DNA from 2 places in the Dietzia maris genome. Region 2 is predicted to be linked to the other one. Evidence: riboswitches for the same ligand, from Rfam matches in the RefSeq annotation. Region 2 holds a riboswitch; the other holds the start of a gene.
The links. A riboswitch is a leader RNA that binds a small molecule or an ion and turns the genes downstream of it on or off. The one in region 2 is predicted to bind thiamine pyrophosphate.
Positions count from the first base shown of each region.

Region 1: linked by a shared signal. The riboswitch ahead of thiD (bifunctional hydroxymethylpyrimidine kinase/phosphomethylpyrimidine kinase) and the one ahead of VYL96_RS12540 (3-oxoacyl-ACP reductase) in region 2 are both predicted to bind thiamine pyrophosphate.

Region 1 is NZ_CP143054.1:9,904-16,287, reverse strand. Features, by position in the region: gene VYL96_RS16940 (AAA family ATPase) at 1-1,385, opposite strand, end outside; gene VYL96_RS16935 (NUDIX hydrolase) at 1,788-2,264, shown strand; TPP riboswitch at 2,412-2,503, shown strand; gene thiD (bifunctional hydroxymethylpyrimidine kinase/phosphomethylpyrimidine kinase) at 2,583-3,407, shown strand; gene VYL96_RS16925 (GIY-YIG nuclease family protein) at 3,453-3,731, opposite strand; gene VYL96_RS16920 (hypothetical protein) at 4,402-5,130, opposite strand; gene VYL96_RS16915 (restriction system modified-DNA reader domain-containing protein) at 5,450-6,373, opposite strand.
Region 2 is NZ_CP143053.1:2,701,829-2,712,132, reverse strand. Features, by position in the region: gene VYL96_RS12570 (NAD(P)/FAD-dependent oxidoreductase) at 1-620, opposite strand, end outside; gene VYL96_RS12565 (DUF6480 family protein) at 625-891, opposite strand; gene VYL96_RS12560 (aspartate dehydrogenase domain-containing protein) at 924-1,763, opposite strand; gene VYL96_RS12555 (hypothetical protein) at 1,829-2,062, opposite strand; guanidine-III (ykkC-III) riboswitch at 2,144-2,210, shown strand; gene VYL96_RS12550 (DMT family transporter) at 2,221-2,535, shown strand; gene VYL96_RS12545 (SRPBCC family protein) at 2,649-3,125, shown strand; TPP riboswitch at 3,196-3,293, shown strand; gene VYL96_RS12540 (3-oxoacyl-ACP reductase) at 3,422-4,183, shown strand; gene VYL96_RS12535 (hypothetical protein) at 4,366-4,725, shown strand; gene VYL96_RS12530 (hypothetical protein) at 4,727-5,197, shown strand; gene VYL96_RS12525 (hypothetical protein) at 5,371-5,595, opposite strand; gene VYL96_RS12520 (SDR family oxidoreductase) at 5,717-6,616, shown strand; gene VYL96_RS12515 (NDMA-dependent alcohol dehydrogenase) at 7,017-8,129, opposite strand; gene VYL96_RS12510 (aldehyde dehydrogenase family protein) at 8,278-9,819, opposite strand; gene VYL96_RS12505 (helix-turn-helix domain-containing protein) at 9,957-10,304, opposite strand, start outside.

The DNA of each region.
Region 1 (6,384 bases), on a different contig from region 2:
TTGGTTGCGAACTTCGATTTGCGGACCTCGTCCAGACTTCGCTCGGCCAGCGCCGCCGCCTGCCTGCTCGCCCCACTCTTGTCGGCGAGGTCCTTGACTTGCTGCTCAAGCGTCCGGAATTCCGTGCTCTGCGCACCGATGAGGTGGCTGAGGACGGTCCGCTTTCGCTCATCTGTCAGCTCTTCATGGCGACGCGCCTGATCATTGTGTTCGCTGACCGTCTGAACAAGTGTCGCGGTGGGCAGCGGCGTGGCGAGCGCGGACCAGTCTGGCACCGCCGGTGTTGCGCTGGGATCGTTGGCCTTGACCTCAATTGCTGACTCCAAGGAATCAAGGGCAGTGAGACGAATGTCGATAGCGTCTCTAACCTGCTTGAGGGCTTGCTCATACGCTGACTGAAGCTCACCGGTGAGCCTCGGGGCCGCCGGCAACGCGACAAGCCAGTCATCAAGTGATTGCCTTTCGCGCGTTACGGTCCCGAGCAGGTCTTTAGCCTTACCGCGGATCTGGAGCCAACTTTCATCAAAATGACGAGCAAGCTGCGCTCGCCGCTCACTCGTATATTCGCCGTCGCAGAAGTGGCAGCGGTCGCTTCCTTCGTGCAGCGTGAGCCCATGCTCGACCCACGCCTGGGCTTCGGGGTTTCCGTCGAGCGCAGCGATTGCCACCCGCGTCGGCGTCTCCGCGAGAAGCTCCGCCAGGCCATCAAGCCTCGCGGCAGTATCGTTGGGAGGTGGACGGAGGGCATCAACCGGGGCGGGCGCGCCTTCGGCGAGTCGCTTCAACGCCTCGGCGTGGGCGTCGCTGTTTGGGAACTCATCTTGAAACGAACGTAGCGCCTCTTGGACCTTGGGCGAGCTGTAGCGGTTCTTCGTGAAGTGGGCGTGGTCGAACGTCCTTAATTGGGAAACGATCTGTTCTTGCACGTTGCGAACCAACGCATCTACTTCGGCGGCGGCAGTGCTGCGCTGCTCTTCTGCTTCGTCCGCCTGCTCGTGGAGCGTCCTGATCTCACTAACCAGACGCTCCTCCTCTTCCTTGGCGTCGATGGCCTCGCGACCTAGTGTCACAATCGCTGCGGCGTTGGCGCCATCGAGGAACGCCGACAGGTTCGCCTCGACCCACTTGCGAGTGAAGACCGCCATGGCCGGAGAGGGGCTTGAACCACCCGCCCTGACCTTGGTTCGTTTCATGTGGCCGTCTTCCCACACGACGTTTGTCGCCGACGATCCGTCGGCAAGGCTTAGAAGCAACTCCGACAAGGTCGACTTCCCGCTGCCATTGTGGCCGTAGATGACCGTCTTACATCCGGCTGGAAGGTGCTCAGGCCAGAAACCACTATCAAGCGACCGCCAAGGGGCCTCAATATCAAGACGACGCAGCATGACCTGAATCTAGTTGCCATCTCCGACACCGGGGCATAAGCGTCACACGTTGAGTGGGTTGACGGTGAGTTCGGCGGGCTCGTGTGACGCATTTAGTCGCGCTTCCCGGGCCTCGCTAGTGCGACACGTCTACGAGACACCCAGCCTAGGTCGGGACGCTGCCGAGTCCGCTCCGAGCCGTGTCCCGATACGGGATCGTCAAACGCGACACAGCTTGCCTTTGCTTTGGAGAGGCGTCGCTCTCGATCTCGATTGCGCGTGAGGGGGTCCGGATGCTCCTCAGGTGTCCGGGGCGGAGGCCAGGGGAGTGGCTCGAGATCAGGCCGGTGCCCGCGGGCGGGCCGTGGTGGCCGGCGCCAAGCAGGCTCGGGCCCACGGCGTAGCGATCGCCCCTAGGTCACAATGTTCGTTGTGACTGCTGACGCGAGTATCGCCAGGACCTCATCGATCCGGCCGGTGGTGGCGGTGATCGCTGTCGTTGTCATGGATGGCCGAGTTCTCCTGGTGCGGCGCGCGAATCCGCCGGACGCCGGACGGTGGGGGTTTCCCGGGGGAAAGATCGAGTTCGGCGAGACGATTGACCAGGCTGCGATTCGTGAGTTAGCCGAGGAGACCGCGATCACGGCCGAAGCGATGTGCATCGTCACGTCGGTCGACGCATTCGGCTTCGATGAACGTGGTGTTGTGACCAGTCATTTCGTTCTAATCGCGGTGCTGTGCCGCTGGCTTTCAGGATCTCTACTTGCCGGTGATGACGCGTTAGAGGCGCGCTGGTACGGACTCGACGAGGTCGACGAGACGCAGCTGGACTTGAGCAAGGACGTCGCCGAGGTTGCTGAACTTGCCGCCAGGATCTACGGGAATGAGAGCGGCACGTGATGCTCACCAACATGACAACCCTGTCTGGAACGGACGCAGCCTGAGCGCCAGGCCCGGCCGATCCTTGCGCGAACCACAATCCGGGCCATCGTGCTGGGGCCTAGGCGCATGGCTGTTGAGAATTGCCCCATGAGACTAGGTACGCTGGCGTTCGACACGGGGTGCCCGCCAGGGCTGAGATCACACCCGAAGAACCTGATCGAGTTCGGACTCGCGGAGGAATGTCGACGCTAAGCACTGCGTTGCAGTCGCTTTGGGACAATTTTGCGCGTTCGCTCCTCGTGCGGTTCAGGGATACCGGAAACGAGGCTGGGACTGATGATCGCAAATGTTCTATCGATTGCCGGAACGGACCCGAGTGGTGGCGCGGGTATTCAGGCGGACCTGAAGACGTTTTCTGCTCTCGGCGTTTACGGCATGAGTGCGATCACCGCGGTGGTCGCCCAGAACACGCAGGGCGTGCGGAGATTCGTTGCGCTCGAGCCGGCCTTCGTCGCGGATCAGCTCGCCGCGGTGTTCGACGATGTGCGTGTCGATGCGGTCAAGATCGGTATGGTCGCCAACGCTGGGATCGCTTTGAGTATCGCTGGAGCATTGGATGCGTATCCGCGTTGTCCCGTAGTGCTTGATCCGGTGATGGTCGCCAAGAGTGGCGACTATCTGCTCGCCCCGGACGCCGTCTCCGCGGTCCGTGACTTATTGGTCCCGCGAGCGACGATTCTCACCCCCAATCTCCCTGAGGCTGCGGTCCTGACCGGGGCTTCCGATGCGATCGCAGATGTCGACCAGATGCGTGAGCTTTTGCCGGCCCTGCGTACGCTCGGAGCGCCCTGGGTGCTCCTCAAAGGCGGGCATCTGCCAGGAGGAACGAGCGTGGACATCCTCACCGGCGCGACCACGGTGGAGCTATCCGCGGCCCGTGTGGACACCAACAGTGACCACGGCACCGGTTGCACCTTATCTGCCGCTATCGCCGCGCTAGTACCGCATAACGACGTCGTCACGAGCGTGCGCCTTGCTAAGGACTACCTCACAGGGTCCCTTCAGCACGCCGACGAGCTCGATGTCGGTTCCGGCCACGGACCCGTGCACCACTTCCACGCGCTGTGGAGTGCACCGGCTATGCGCGGCGAGCGCAGGTAGGACCATCTACTTGTCATAACGTCTGAATACCGGCGGCCGTCGTGCTCAGGCGCTGCTGTTGTACGCGGCTCGGGCGGCCGTGACGATGTCGCGGATCGCGCCGGTGGCATGGTCGATGTTTAGCGGCGGTGCCCATCGCGCTATAACAGCGCGTTCGACCTCAACCGGGTCAGGATGCTCGCACCAGGACAGGCGAAGGTGCGATTGCATCCAGGCGGTGAGCCGGGCCTCGTCCTCGGCGATCAGCACGACGCGGTCAGTGCGCTCAGTTCGGTAGCAGTGCTCGCGGGGCGTACTGGCGGCCGACTCAGACCTGAGTTCCACAACTTTTAGTGACCCGCTTTCATGGCGAGGGACGGCCTGGGTGCGCACTTCTGCGCGGACCTCGCCACGCAGGGAGTTTGTGGAGCTGCGAGCGATCCAGGAAGGGCGCTGCCGCAGCCGTTCACGTCGAGCTCAACCGTGTTTTGGGGCGCTGGGTGTCCGACTGATCTCCCCCAGCGGGCGTGCAACCCACTAATGGCCGTCGAGGCGGGTCACTGAGGCTACTCGAAGCTCCTGGAAGCCGCGCCCGGCCAGGATGTTTAGGCGCTTGCTGGCGCGGTAGATCCGTACTGCGGGCCGTGATCGTGTCCGGGCGACTCCCCACTGCCGCCCAATTAGTGACCCGCGCGAGGAGCGTCCAACGCTGTGAACAGCGACGACCACACCCAAGAACGCTGAATCACTGTCAACTTGTGGAACTCAGGTCAGAGGTCTACTCTGAGCGGCTGCGATCGTGGATCAAGGCGAGCAGGCAAGTCGTGCGGCCATACGGTCTGGTGGAGGCGACCGGCCGCACTGGCACCGGGGAGAGGGTCACGCTCCGAATGAGCCCGGATGAGACTTGGTTGGTCCGTTAGCGGGAATCGAACTGCACTGGCCGGACCGCGTTCCGCTGACCTGGCGATGAAAGAAGGGCAGGAACGTGGCATCAGTCGCCGCGACTAGAAGGTCACGATCCGAGCGCTCCGTCATCCTCTGTCGTCTGCAGTTCGCGTAGCGCCGCGGGTTGAACCAGCAAGCTGGCCAGCTGTGCCAGATTGTCCTCAGCCAATAGCGTCGGGTTCCGCACCAGTGCCTCGATCAGGCGCTGTTGGTCTAAGGCCGACAGCCCGCCGAGCGCCCACTCGGCATCCACCTCGCCTGGCCCCGCGTCAACAATGCGGGCACCGCTGACCAACCGCATCTGCTCCTCGGCGAACGCTTGCGCGGCTACTGCCGCGATGTAGCGAGCCCTAGCCTCAGCCTGAGACATGCCAGGACGCGCGTCATCAGGAGCTGCTGCCACTAACTCCGTGGGGCCCTCCCTTGTCGCCTTCGGAGCGCTTTCGTGCACCGCGGCGGCCTTTCCGCGCTTTCTCAAGCCACCAAATCTAGAGCGGACGAACGGTCTCGCTGTTTCGTTCCACCACCTGGCGACTACCGGCGTGCCAAGCACAACAATGAGGGTCGCGATCAGCGCGGCCAGCTCAGCGTCCTCGCGGCGCTCCTCAGCCGGAATGTAAACGGTTTCCGTAACGATCGGGGCGTCTGCTTGGACCTCGTCCGCCTCGACAAATCGGGCATTACCTTTTAGGTCACCGTTTTCATCGAACAAATTCTGGTGAAGGCCTCCTTCACGCTTCTGTCCGGGCCTCAAACTGGCGTCGTCCCATTCGTAATAACCCGGTATGCGCGGCATGGTCTTTCGGTTCCAATCTGTCGGCTTACTGAAGGTTTAACCGTCCGATACCCGCAGCTGAGGGCGTGAGCCTCCCTATGAGGATGGCACACGTCCAAGCCACATATCGGGAACCGCCACTGGCGCCGAGTGGCTCTTCTGCCGTCTGTACTCCTGATCACCGCGGCGGACGCTGAGGCCCTGCGAAGGAATCTAAGTGCGTCGGCCCCGAGTTGGGGGGCGCTCCGTTACCCGGATCTGCACTATGTGCGGAGAGCGACCATAGAGTGCCTGGTACTTGACATAAGACCTGGTTATCGGCGAGTTCAAGTTGGACTGTTCAAGGTGTCGCGGTAGCGGTTTCTCTCTCTGCTTGGAGCCGAGAGCGCATTTCGTATAGCCGCTCACCGGATTCGCTATGCCAACATTCCCATCCTGGAAAGCTGCCGTGGCCGACGACCTCGGTCGCGGCGGTGGAAAGTGATGAGACAATTTTTCCCGTCGGCAGCTTGAGTCTGCCATCCTCTTCGACGGTGATCCGATGGGTTTCTCCACTGCGAGGCCGAGTCCAGGAGAGAGTCTCTCCACTTCGGAGCATTCCGGCCTTGAGGAGGTCTAGAACAGACACACTGAACGACCGTCGCGGTCCTGTTGTCGCAGGTTGGAGTGGCCGAGTATTCATGACGGTCTGACCGGCAGCGTCGAGTCTGCCTTCTCGGTCGACGTCGAGGTACCTGGTGTTGTCGGAGTCCTCATAAATGCGCACTGAAAGGACGACGAGGGGCAACCCGTTCTCGCGCAGGTAGGTCAGCGCGGAACGGGTCCGCTCGTGGAAGTTTTCGGCAACCAGAACTACTTGAGGTGTAGTGGCAATGGGTACAGGTTGATCCGTTTCGGTGAACTCCTGCCAATCCCCCCAGAATTGATCGGCACCTTGCGAGTACAGTGTCGCGACTTCTTGAACGTTGGTAGACCGCGCCCACCCTGCGTACTCGAGAACCTGGGCAAGCTGCTGACGGTCGAGGTCTCGTTTAACTTCGACGACGATAGGTCGGCCTGCTTCGTCCAGCGCCAGGATGTCTGGGATGCCGCTGTCGGGAAGGCGAGGTTGTCTAGCAATTCGGAATACCGATGTGTCCAGAAGATCGTCGAGGTTATTCCAAAGTAGGTTCTCGATGTCCTTCTCGTACAGTCCTTCGCTAGGGGTGTACTGGGTGAAGGTCACCAGGTTGTCGTCTGGATCAGTGATTCGGAAGAGTGCCATGGTGGTCCTTT
Region 2 (10,304 bases):
CGCAGCCTCCGATCGGCGTGCTCGAGCCCGAGGAGCCCGCGGAACGGGGTCACGAGATGCACATCGATACGGTCGAGGACGCCCTCGCGCAACCAGCGGTCACACGCCAGGAACATCGCCTTGAGCACGGTCCCACCGCAGGAGGCGGGTTCGGGCGGAACCGAGAACACCACCGTGCCCTCACGGACGCGGACCAGGGCGGCGCACGCCCGGCCAGCGTACTCGGGTACGTGCGCGGACACCGCCCACCCGTCGACGTAGCCCTCCCGCAGTCCCGGGATCGCGTCCCAGTGCGGTGTCAGGCCGGGGCACAGCACGAGGTCGCGGTAGCCGACGGTGGCTCCCGTGTCGAGGGTGACCGTGCGTTCGGCCGGGTCGACACGGGTCACCGCCCGGGGGAGGAGCTCCACGCCGTCGGGTACGACGGTCGCCATCGGTCGTTCGTACCGGGACATACGGGCCCGCCCGGCCGCCGCGTAGTTGAGCATCGGTCGGTACCGGTGCACGGGGCTCGGGTCGATGAGCGCGACGCTGTGTAAGCCGTCGCGCCTGAGGCGGGCGGCCAGGGAGACCCCGGCGTTGCCCGCCCCGACGATCACTGTGTCGAACGCGGCGGGCATTGCGTCAGAACACTTCGAACGCGTAGCCGACGAGGCCGATGACGACGAGGAGGACGACGACGGCGATGACCGCGATCCACACGTAAGCGCTCTTGTTGCCCGGCTGGGGTGTCGGGCTCTGCTGTTCCGTCGGGCCCTGCTTGCTGGTGGCGCTGTCCGACTGCAACGAGGTGGAGTCGGAGTCCGGCGTGATGCCGGCTGGGGCCGCGCCGTGGCTGTCCACGTCGGGGCTCTGCGCGGGGTCGGGGTCTGACGGTCGGGCGTTGGCCATGAGGCACCTCTCGATCGACTGGAACCCACACGTTAGGGGCTCGTCGCATGGCCTTCCACCGGTCTACCACCCGTGAGCACCACGACCCCCGGTCCGGCGCCCGCCGCGAGGGCACCCAGGACGTCCGCCACCGACCAGGCGGTGATCGCGGACGTGCGGCCGCCGGAGTCGGGGTCGACGGAGTTCTCGAACTGCAGCTCGTAGCGGCCCACCGGCGACTCCCACTCGACGACGTGGCGGGTGCGTCCGACGTCCGGGTCGGCGACCACGATCACCTCGGTCCGGTCCAGGCCGAGGGTGGCCAGCGCGAGCGCGACGGACGCGTTGGAGGTGCGCGGGAAGCCGAGCGCCGCCCGGCGGGCCGAGCCGCGGAACACCTCGCGAGGCTCGGTGAGCTGCTCGTCGACGTCCAGGGCCGTGGGGCGCTTGATCGTGTAGTGGCGGACCGTGGCATCGGAGGCCCCGGCGCGGGCGGCCGCCCCGAGGACGTCGAGTCCCCCGATGGCCCCGGCCGGTACGAGCACACGACCGGTGTCCGGTCCTCCGGCGAGGAGGTCTCGGGGGTCGTCGTGGCGGGCGAACACGCCGCACGAGCACACCACGATGTCCGTGCCGGTGGCGGTGACCCCCGGGATGTACTCCGCCGCCGCGTCGACGCTGCCGGCCTCCACCACCACGTCGGCCGCGTCGACGGCGGCCTCGATCTCGCTCTCCGTGCTGCTCGAGCGGAGCACCGCGCCGAGCCTCGCACCCGGGACCCGGCCCTGCTCGAGCGACTCGATGACGGCGCCGCCGATCGCGCCGGCGCCGACTACGGCGACCTGCAGTTCCGCGGGTGTCGGTCGGGTCGGGGACGAGGGGAGAGGGGGCATGGTCCTGACCGTACCCAGCCACGAACGGGCCCGCTCTTCTGTGAAGCCGTGAACCGGATCGGAGATCAGACGAGCTGGACGTCGTCGCCTTCGCGGATCGTGCCCGGAGTGAGAGCGCGCAGGTAGGCCTCGTCGACGGCGAGGCGCCGGTAGTGCTCGTGGTGGTCCGCCGGCCGGCGCGGATGCAGGCTGACCCGACGACCCAGCGCGGCCGAGAGCAGCTCGTGCACCCGGTCGTCGTCGCTGCACATCGACTTCACGGGGTAACGCCACAGCTCCGAGACCGTTCCCACTCGCATGAACGCCACCTTGGATAGCGCGACTTATCGAGGTGACGGACCTGATGTTGTCCGCGACCACCGGGACTGTCACCCTGGGGATCAGAGCCCCGGCCCGGGGCCTCCGGAAGAGGGGTGCCGTACCCGGTGTGCGACAAGACGGCCCGCAGGAGGCCGTCATGGCATGGGTCGTACTCGTTCTGTCCGGAGTTCTCGAGGCCGTGTGGGCCAGCGCGCTCGGCCGCTCGGAGGGGTTCACGCGGCTGTGGCCCTCGGTGGTGTTCGGCGTCGCGCTTGTCGTGAGCATGGCCGGTCTGGCCTACGCGATGCGCGAGCTGCCCGTGGGCACCGCGTACGCGGTGTGGGTCGGCATCGGTGCCTCGCTGACCGCCGTCTACGCCATGGCCACCGGGGCGGAACCCGCCTCTACGATGAAGGTGCTGTTCCTCGTCATGATCATCGGCGGTGTGGTCGGGCTCAAGGCCGTCCGCTGATCCGCTGGCCGTACACGATGCACCGCATGATGTCGGAGTGCGGTCGTACGGTGGGGTGAACAGCATCCGAGCTCGCCGCCAGGCCGAGTCCAACCGGAAGGTCTCACCTCACCATGACCGCCATCAGCACAATCGACCGCGGACCGCGCGTGGTCGCCCGCAGCGTGACCGTGAACGCGCCCGCCGACGAGCTGTTCGCCCTCCTCAACGACCCACGCAAGCACGGACTCGTCGACGGGTCCGGAACGGTCCGCGACAACGTCCGGGGGCCGACCACCCTGCGCCCCGGTGCCAAGTTCACCACCGCGATGCGCATGTACGGCGTGCCGTACCGCATCACCTGCACGGTCACCGAGCACCGCGACACCCCGGTGGAGAAGGTGATCGAGTGGGCGCACCCCGCAGGTCACCGGTGGCGCTGGGAGTTCACCCCGGCCGGCGACGGGAAGACGAAGGTCGTCGAGAGCTTCGACAACCGGCCGTCCAAGCTCGGCAGGTTCTTCGAGATCGTGGGTATGTCCGAGCGGAACGCGGCGGGCATCACGGAGACGCTGTCTAAGCTGGCGGCGAGGTACGAGACCGCTGGATGACCACGGGATGACCACCACCGAGCGGATCGACGTGGTCACCGCTCGCCCTGTCGGCTGGTGATCTATGGTGGTCGGCGACACGGGGTGCTGCCCGCCCGGGCGGCTGAGATCACACCCGTCGAACCTGATCTGGGTCGTTCCAGCGAAGGAATGTCGATACGGCACCCGCCCCACCGCAACGGGGCTCCCGGTGCCGTCGCCGATCCGCCGCGCCCTGCGCAGTCGAGGAGCGGAGCCGCATCGTCACCCTCGCCGGGACCACCGGGAAGTGAGTGGCAATGGATATCGGCAACAGCATGCGGATAGACGAGCAGGTCGTCCTCGTCACCGGCGGCGCCCGCGGGCTCGGCGCGGACATCAGTCGCGCCTTCTCCAGAGAGGGCGCTCTCGTCGTCGTCAACTATCACCGCAGCGAGTCGGCCGCCGCCGACCTCGTCCGTGAACTCGGCGAGGACCGCACCGTCGCACTCCGCGCCGACGTCACCGACGACGAGGTGCACGCCCTCGTCGACGCCGCCCGTCGCCACTTCGGCGCGCCCGTCACCACGGTCGTCAACAACGCGCTGGTCGATTTCGAGTTCAACGGTGACGCCCGCCCGCGACCCGAGACGCTGACCTGGCGCGACTTCGACTCGCAACTGCGCGGCGCCGTGAAAGCCACCCTCGCCACCACCCAGGCGACGCTGCCGGGCATGCGGGAGGTCGGCTTCGGACGGATCGTGAACATCGGCACCAATCTGTTTCAGCACCCCGTCGTGCCGTACCACGACTACACCGCAGCCAAGGCCGCCGCGCTGTCGCTGACCCGGACCCTCGCCACCGATCTGGGACCGGACGGCATCACGGTGAACATGGTCTCCGGCGGTCTGCTGCGCACGACCGCCGCGAGCGCCGCTACGCCTGAAGAGGTGTTCGACCTCATCGCCTCGGGGACGCCGCTGCGGCGCGCGATCACCCCGGCCGAACTCGCCGACGCGGTGTTGTTCTTCGCCTCCCCGTGGGCACGCGCCGTGACCGGGCAGAACCTCATCGTGGACGGGGGACTGGTCAAGGGGTGAGGCGCGGCGGCGCCGATCGCACGGAGGGCGCGCCCTCACACCCGCGCGCCCGCGCGCCCGCGCGCCCTCACACGTGCGCGCCCGCGCGCCCGCGCGCCCTCACACGTGCGCGCCCGCGCGCCCGCGCACCTTCACACGTGCGCGCTCTTGCCGGTGCCGGTCGGGTGGGGGAGGCTGGAGTCATGCAGTTCCCCTCGGTGGTCTTCTCGCGGACGGCCGAGGGCCGCCGGATCGCCGAGGCCGAGGCCGCTGTCGCCGAACTCGACCAGCGCCTCGCCGAATGGGACGAGCAACGAGCCCTCCTCGCCGCCGACGACCTCGGCAGCGACCCGCACCGGCACGTCCCGCGAACCTGGCCCGCCGTCGCCGAGTCCGCGGCCTCCGCCGCCGGACGCCTCGCGGCTCCGCTGTCACCCGCGGCGCTGGAGGCCGAACGCTCCGAACTCCGATGGTCGGGCGTGGGCAAACTGATCGGGGCCGGCCTCTCGGCGGCGGTGCTCCTGGCTGTCCCGCTGACGCTCGTCCTCAACGCGGTGATCTGACGTGCCGCTGATCCTCGCGCTGGTGGTGTTCGCGGTCCTCGCCGGTGTGGTCGCGTGGATCGCGTCGACCGGATGGCTCGTGCGCTCCGGACTGGAGGACCTCGCCCGCCACCGTCGGCTCAGCCGGGGGACCGACCCGGCGCAGCTCACCGCCGAGCGCGCCGTCGACACCGCGCGGCGCACCCACGCGCTGGCCTCCGAGGCGCTCGCCGCGACCCTCGACCGCTGGTATGAACTCCGCTCCACGCTCGGCATCGGCACCCCGCTCGAAGCCGAGTACCCCGCCGTGAGGGACGCCCTCGACGGCGACCCCGCGTTCGCCCGCCTACTGGAGCGGGCGAACGACGCCCTGGTCGACAGCACCACCGACCGTCCGAGCAGAGTGGCCGACCTTCTCGCAGAGGCCGCCCGCCTGGACGCGCTGACGCTGGCCGTGCGCGACCGCATCTATCGGGCGAGACGCGCGCCGTGACCGGGCAGAACCTCATCGTGGACGGGGACTGGTCAAGGGGTGAGCCTGTCATGCCTTCCGAAATCCGCTACTCCGCTTCGGATTCCGCTACTCCCGTGGAGGTAGCGGATCCGCAGGCGGAGTAGCGGATCTCGAGCGGGGCGGGCCGACTGCCCGTCGTGCGGGCTCCCAGATCAGGGGGTGCCGGTGCCCTCGTCGGCGGCGGGGGAGGTGTTGGTGCCGCCGTCGTTGATCTCGAAGCGGGTCCACTTGCCGTCCATGTCGACCTCCATGGCGTACCCGAGCGCGTCGTCGGGGACCTCGACCGTCTTGAACCAGTCGTACGCCTTGGTGTCGTCAGCGAACTCCTTCTCCTCGATGACGTTCTGGTCGGGGTCCACTACGCGGTAACGGGGCATGCTTGCTGCTCCTTCGAATCGATGGAATCCGGTCGTATCCGCAGTGTGGGTGATCCGGCGTCATCTCGCATCCGGTCAGGACGCGTACGGTCGGAATCCCCGACGTCTCAGGAGGCCTGCCGTGACCACCGATCCCAACGCCCAGCCGCTCGTCGACCCCAGCACAAAGTACGAGGTCGACATCCCGATGCAGTCCCAGCCGGTGCCGGGGCTCGCCTCCGAGCTTCAGCCGCCGGCCGATCACGGTGAGACGTCCTACATCGGTCACGGGAGGCTCACCGGCCGACGCGCGCTCATCACCGGCGGAGACTCGGGCATCGGTCGCGCGGTGGCGATAGCGTACGCGCGCGAAGGGGCCGACGTGGCGATCGGATACCTGCCCTCCGAGCAGTCCGATGCGGACGAGGTCGCCCGGTTGGTCCGCGAGGCCGGCCGCACCTGCGTCCTGCTGCCTGGCGACGTCGGAGACGAAGAGGTGGCGCGGGGGATCGTCCGTGACGCCGTGGCCGGGCTCGGGGGCATCGACGTGCTGGTGCTCAACGCCGCCCGGCAGACCTACGTCGAGAACCTCGAGGACCTGAGCTCCGAGCAGTGGGCGGAGACCATGAACGTCAATATCTCGGCGCCGTTCTGGATGATGCAGGAGGCGCTCGGTCATCTGCAGCCGGGGGCGAGCGTCATCTTCACCTCGTCGGTTCAGGCGTACACCCCGTCGCCGGGCTTGGTGGACTACGCGACCTCCCGGGCCGCGGTCAACACGATGTCCAAGGCGCTGGCGCAGCAGCTCGCGCCGCGGGGGATCCGCGTGAACGCCGTCGCGCCGGGCCCGTTCTGGACCGCGCTGCAGGTGACGGGCGGGCAGAAGCCGGAGAAGCTGCCGTACTTCGGGCAGAAGAACCCGCTCGGTCGGCCGGGGCAGCCGGTCGAGATGGCCGGCGCGTACGTGTACCTGGCCTCGGAGGAGTCGTCGTACACGACCGGCAACACGCTCTCGGTGACCGGCGGCGCGCCCACACCCTGACGCAGCCGCCCGGCCACAGCCGCGCGCTGGGATGGCGTCTCGCGTCTCACGATGCGCCGGGACCACAGTCGCTCAGCCACAGCCGCCCGCCGGGATGGCGTCTCGCGCGCACCGAAGGGTGGGCGAGACGCCATGGTGAGGAGCGGCTGCGGGCTGGGTGGGCAGCGGCGGGAGCGAGACGCCATCGGCGGGAGCGGCTGCGGCAGGCCAGCCACACAGCGGCGGGAGCGGCTGCGGCAGGCCAGCCACACAGCGGCAAGAGCGACTGCCGGCTGACGCACCGACGCGCGCCGCCCAGGGGGTGAGGCGACGCGCGTCGGGGGGAGGAGCCGATCACCGAGAAGGCGGGGGCGCCGTCCCGCGGGGTCGACCGGCTCCGGTCTGTGGGGGTTGTGGGAGATCAGGAGTCGTGGATGATCACGCCGCGCATGATCTTCCCGGCCTGCAGATCCTGGTAACCCTGGTTCACCTGGTCGAGCGTGTACGTGGTGGTGATGAGTTCGTCGAGCTTGAGCTTGCCCTCGTCGTACAGCCGCAGGAGCTTGACGATGTCGTACTGCGGGTTGGCGGAGCCGAAGAGCGTGCCGGTGATGGTCTTGCCGAACAGGGCCATCATGGTGCCGCTGACCTGCACGGTCTTGTCCGTCATGTTTCCCAGGCCGGTGATGACCACCCGGCCGCCCTTGCCGATCACGTCGAACGCGTCGGAGACGACCTGCTCCTCGACGGTGCCCACGAGGATCAGCGCCTGGTCGGCCATCTGACCCCAGGTGAGCTTCTCGACCTCGGCGTGGGCCTCGGCCGCACTCGCGAACGCGTGGGTCGCGCCGAACTTCAGCGCCTCGTCGCGCTTGAACTGCACTGGATCCACCACCACGACGTGGCGGGCGCCCGAGTGGACGGCGCCCTGGACCGCGTTGATGCCCAGGCCACCGATGCCGTAGATCACCACGGTGTCGCCCTGACGGACGCCGCCGGCGTAGACCGAAGTGCCCCAGCCCGAGGGCACGCCGCAGCCCACGAGCACGGCCTTGTCCAGCGGCAGCCAGTCGTCGACCTTGACCACCGAGTGCTGCGAGATGACCGAGCGTTCCGAGAAGGTGCCGAGCATGCACATGGCGCCGAAGTCCTGCCCGCCGGAGTGGAAGCGGAAGGTGCCGTCGGGCATGTGGCCGTCGAGGATCGTGGCGCCCATGTCGCACAGACTCTGCCGGCCGGTCGAGCAGTAGCGGCAGACGCCGCAGTTGGGGATGAACGAGCACACCACGTGGTCGCCGGGCTTGACCTTGGTGACGCCCTCGCCGACGGCTTCGATGATCCCGGCGCCCTCGTGACCGCCGACGATCGGGAAGCGGGGCGGCAGTGAGCCATCGGACAGGTGTAGATCCGAGTGGCACAGGCCCGCGGCCGTGTACTTGATGAGCACCTCGCCGGGGCCCGGGTCGTCCAGGTCGAGCTCGATGATCTCGAACGGCTTGTGGGTGTCGAACAGTACGGCGGCCTTGGTCTTCACGGTGGTGGTCCTTTCGGGGGCGTGCGGGAAGGGGACGGTGCGGGAACGGCGACGGTGTGGGAAGGGGGGGACTCCGGCGTCCCCGGAGTGGTCACGGGGACGCCGGGTCCCGGTCTGGGGGTGGTCCGGTCTGGGCGGGCCGGTCGGGTCAGAGCTGGATGTTGACCGACCGGGTCTGGGTGTAGAGGTCGAGCGCGCCGGCGCCGAGCTCGCGACCCCACCCGGACTGCTTGAACCCGCCGAACGGCATGGCGGTGTCGAAGCCGTTGTACTGGTTCACCCACACGGACCCGGCCTGCAGGCGGCTGGCGACATGGTGGGCCTTGGACAGGTCCTTGGTCCAGACGCCGGCGGCGAGCCCGTACATGGAGTCGTTGGCCTGGCTGACCGCGTCGTCGACGTCGGAGAACCGCAGGGCGGCCACGACGGGGCCGAAGATCTCCTCCTTCACGACCCGGTCCTCGGGCTTGACGTCGACGAACACCGTGGGCTGGATGAAGTAGCCGGTGTCGCCGTGGCGGGCGCCGCCGGTCAGGGCTCGGCCGCCGTCCTCGATGCCGGCGCGCAGGTAGTAGGAGACCTTGTCGAACTGGTCCTGGTCCACGACGGGCCCGAGCACCGTGTCGGGGTCGAGTCCGTGGCCGATGGTGGCCTGGGACGCGGCGTCGGCCACGGCCTGGGTGAACTCCTCGTAGATGGAGTCCTCGACGTAGAGGCGGGTGCCGGCGGTGCAGGTCTGGCCGTGGTTGAACATCCACGCGGCGACCGACCCGGCCACGGCGGCGTCCCAGTCGCAGTCGGCGAAGACGATGTTGGCGCTCTTGCCGCCCAGCTCGAGGGAGACCTTCTTGAGGTTGCCCTTGGCGGCGTCCACGATGAGCTTGCCGACCTCGGTGGAGCCGGTGAAGGCGACCTTGTCCACGTCGTCGTGGCCGGAGATGGCGGCGCCGGCGTCGCCGAAGCCGGTGATGATGTTGACCACGCCGTCGGGCACGCCTGCCTCCTGGCAGATCTCGCCGAGCAGGAGGGCGGTGAGCGGGGTCTGCTCGGCCGGCTTGAGGACGAGGGTGTTGCCGGTGGCCAGGGCGGGGCCGAGCTTCCACGCGGCCATGAGCAGCGGGAAGTTCCACGGGATGATCTGCCCGCACACGCCCACGGGCACGCGCTGGGTGTAGGCGTGGAACTGCTTGTCACCGGCGAACGGCATGGACACCGGGACGGTGGAGCCCTCGATCTTGGTGGCCCAGCCGGCGTAGTAGCGGAACACGTCCGCGGCCCAGGCCACGTCGGCGGCGGTGGCGATCGCGACGGACTTGCCGTTGTCGAGCGCCTCGATCTGACCGAACAGTTCGGCCTTGGCGTCGAGCAGGTCGCCGATGCGCCACAGGATCTGCTCGCGCTCGCGCGGCTTCATGGTGGCCCAGGCGCCGTCGTCGAAGGTGCGGCGGGCGGCGGCCACCGCGCGGTCCACGTCCTCGGGCCCGCCGTGGGCGACCCGGGTGATCTCGGCACCGGTCGCAGGGTCGTGGGTGGCGAAGGTGCGGCCGTCGGCGGCGTCGACCCACTGTCCGCCGATGAGCAGGCGATGCGGGCGGGCCAGGAAGTCGCGGGCCTCGGCGCCCAGGCGCTCGTCGACGTGCGCGCCGGAGTCGGTGCCCGAGCCGGTGTCGCGGGAGAGTGTGCCGGTCATGTTTACCTCCGAAGATCCGACCGCCTCGGTTGTGAGGCCGATCACAACTCATCCTGGGGGTGCGTCCGCCCTCCGGAGTGTTCAGATTCTGGACACGCAGGTGGACACGGTGGAGGACGGCGGGCGCCGTGTGCGCGTCAGGACAGCCCGAACTCCCGCATCCGGGCGTACAGCGTGGTCCGGCTGATCCCCAGCCGCCGGGCGGCCCGCGAGCGCACCCCGCCGCACTCGGTGAGGGCGGCGACGATCGCGTCGTACTCCCCGCGGGCCAGCTCTCCGGGCCGTGGCGGGCGCGCCGAGCGGGACCGCGACGGCAGCGCGTCCACGTCGAGGGTCGCGGCGCACTTCTGCTCGAGCCGGGTCAGGCAGTCGCCGAGGACCGCACGCAGGGTCACCAGGCCGTTGGGCAGGTCGAGCACGCAGGCCGCCTCCACGAACCGCGCCGTCACCGTGGGTGGCCGCATACCGCGCCGCGCGGCCAGGTC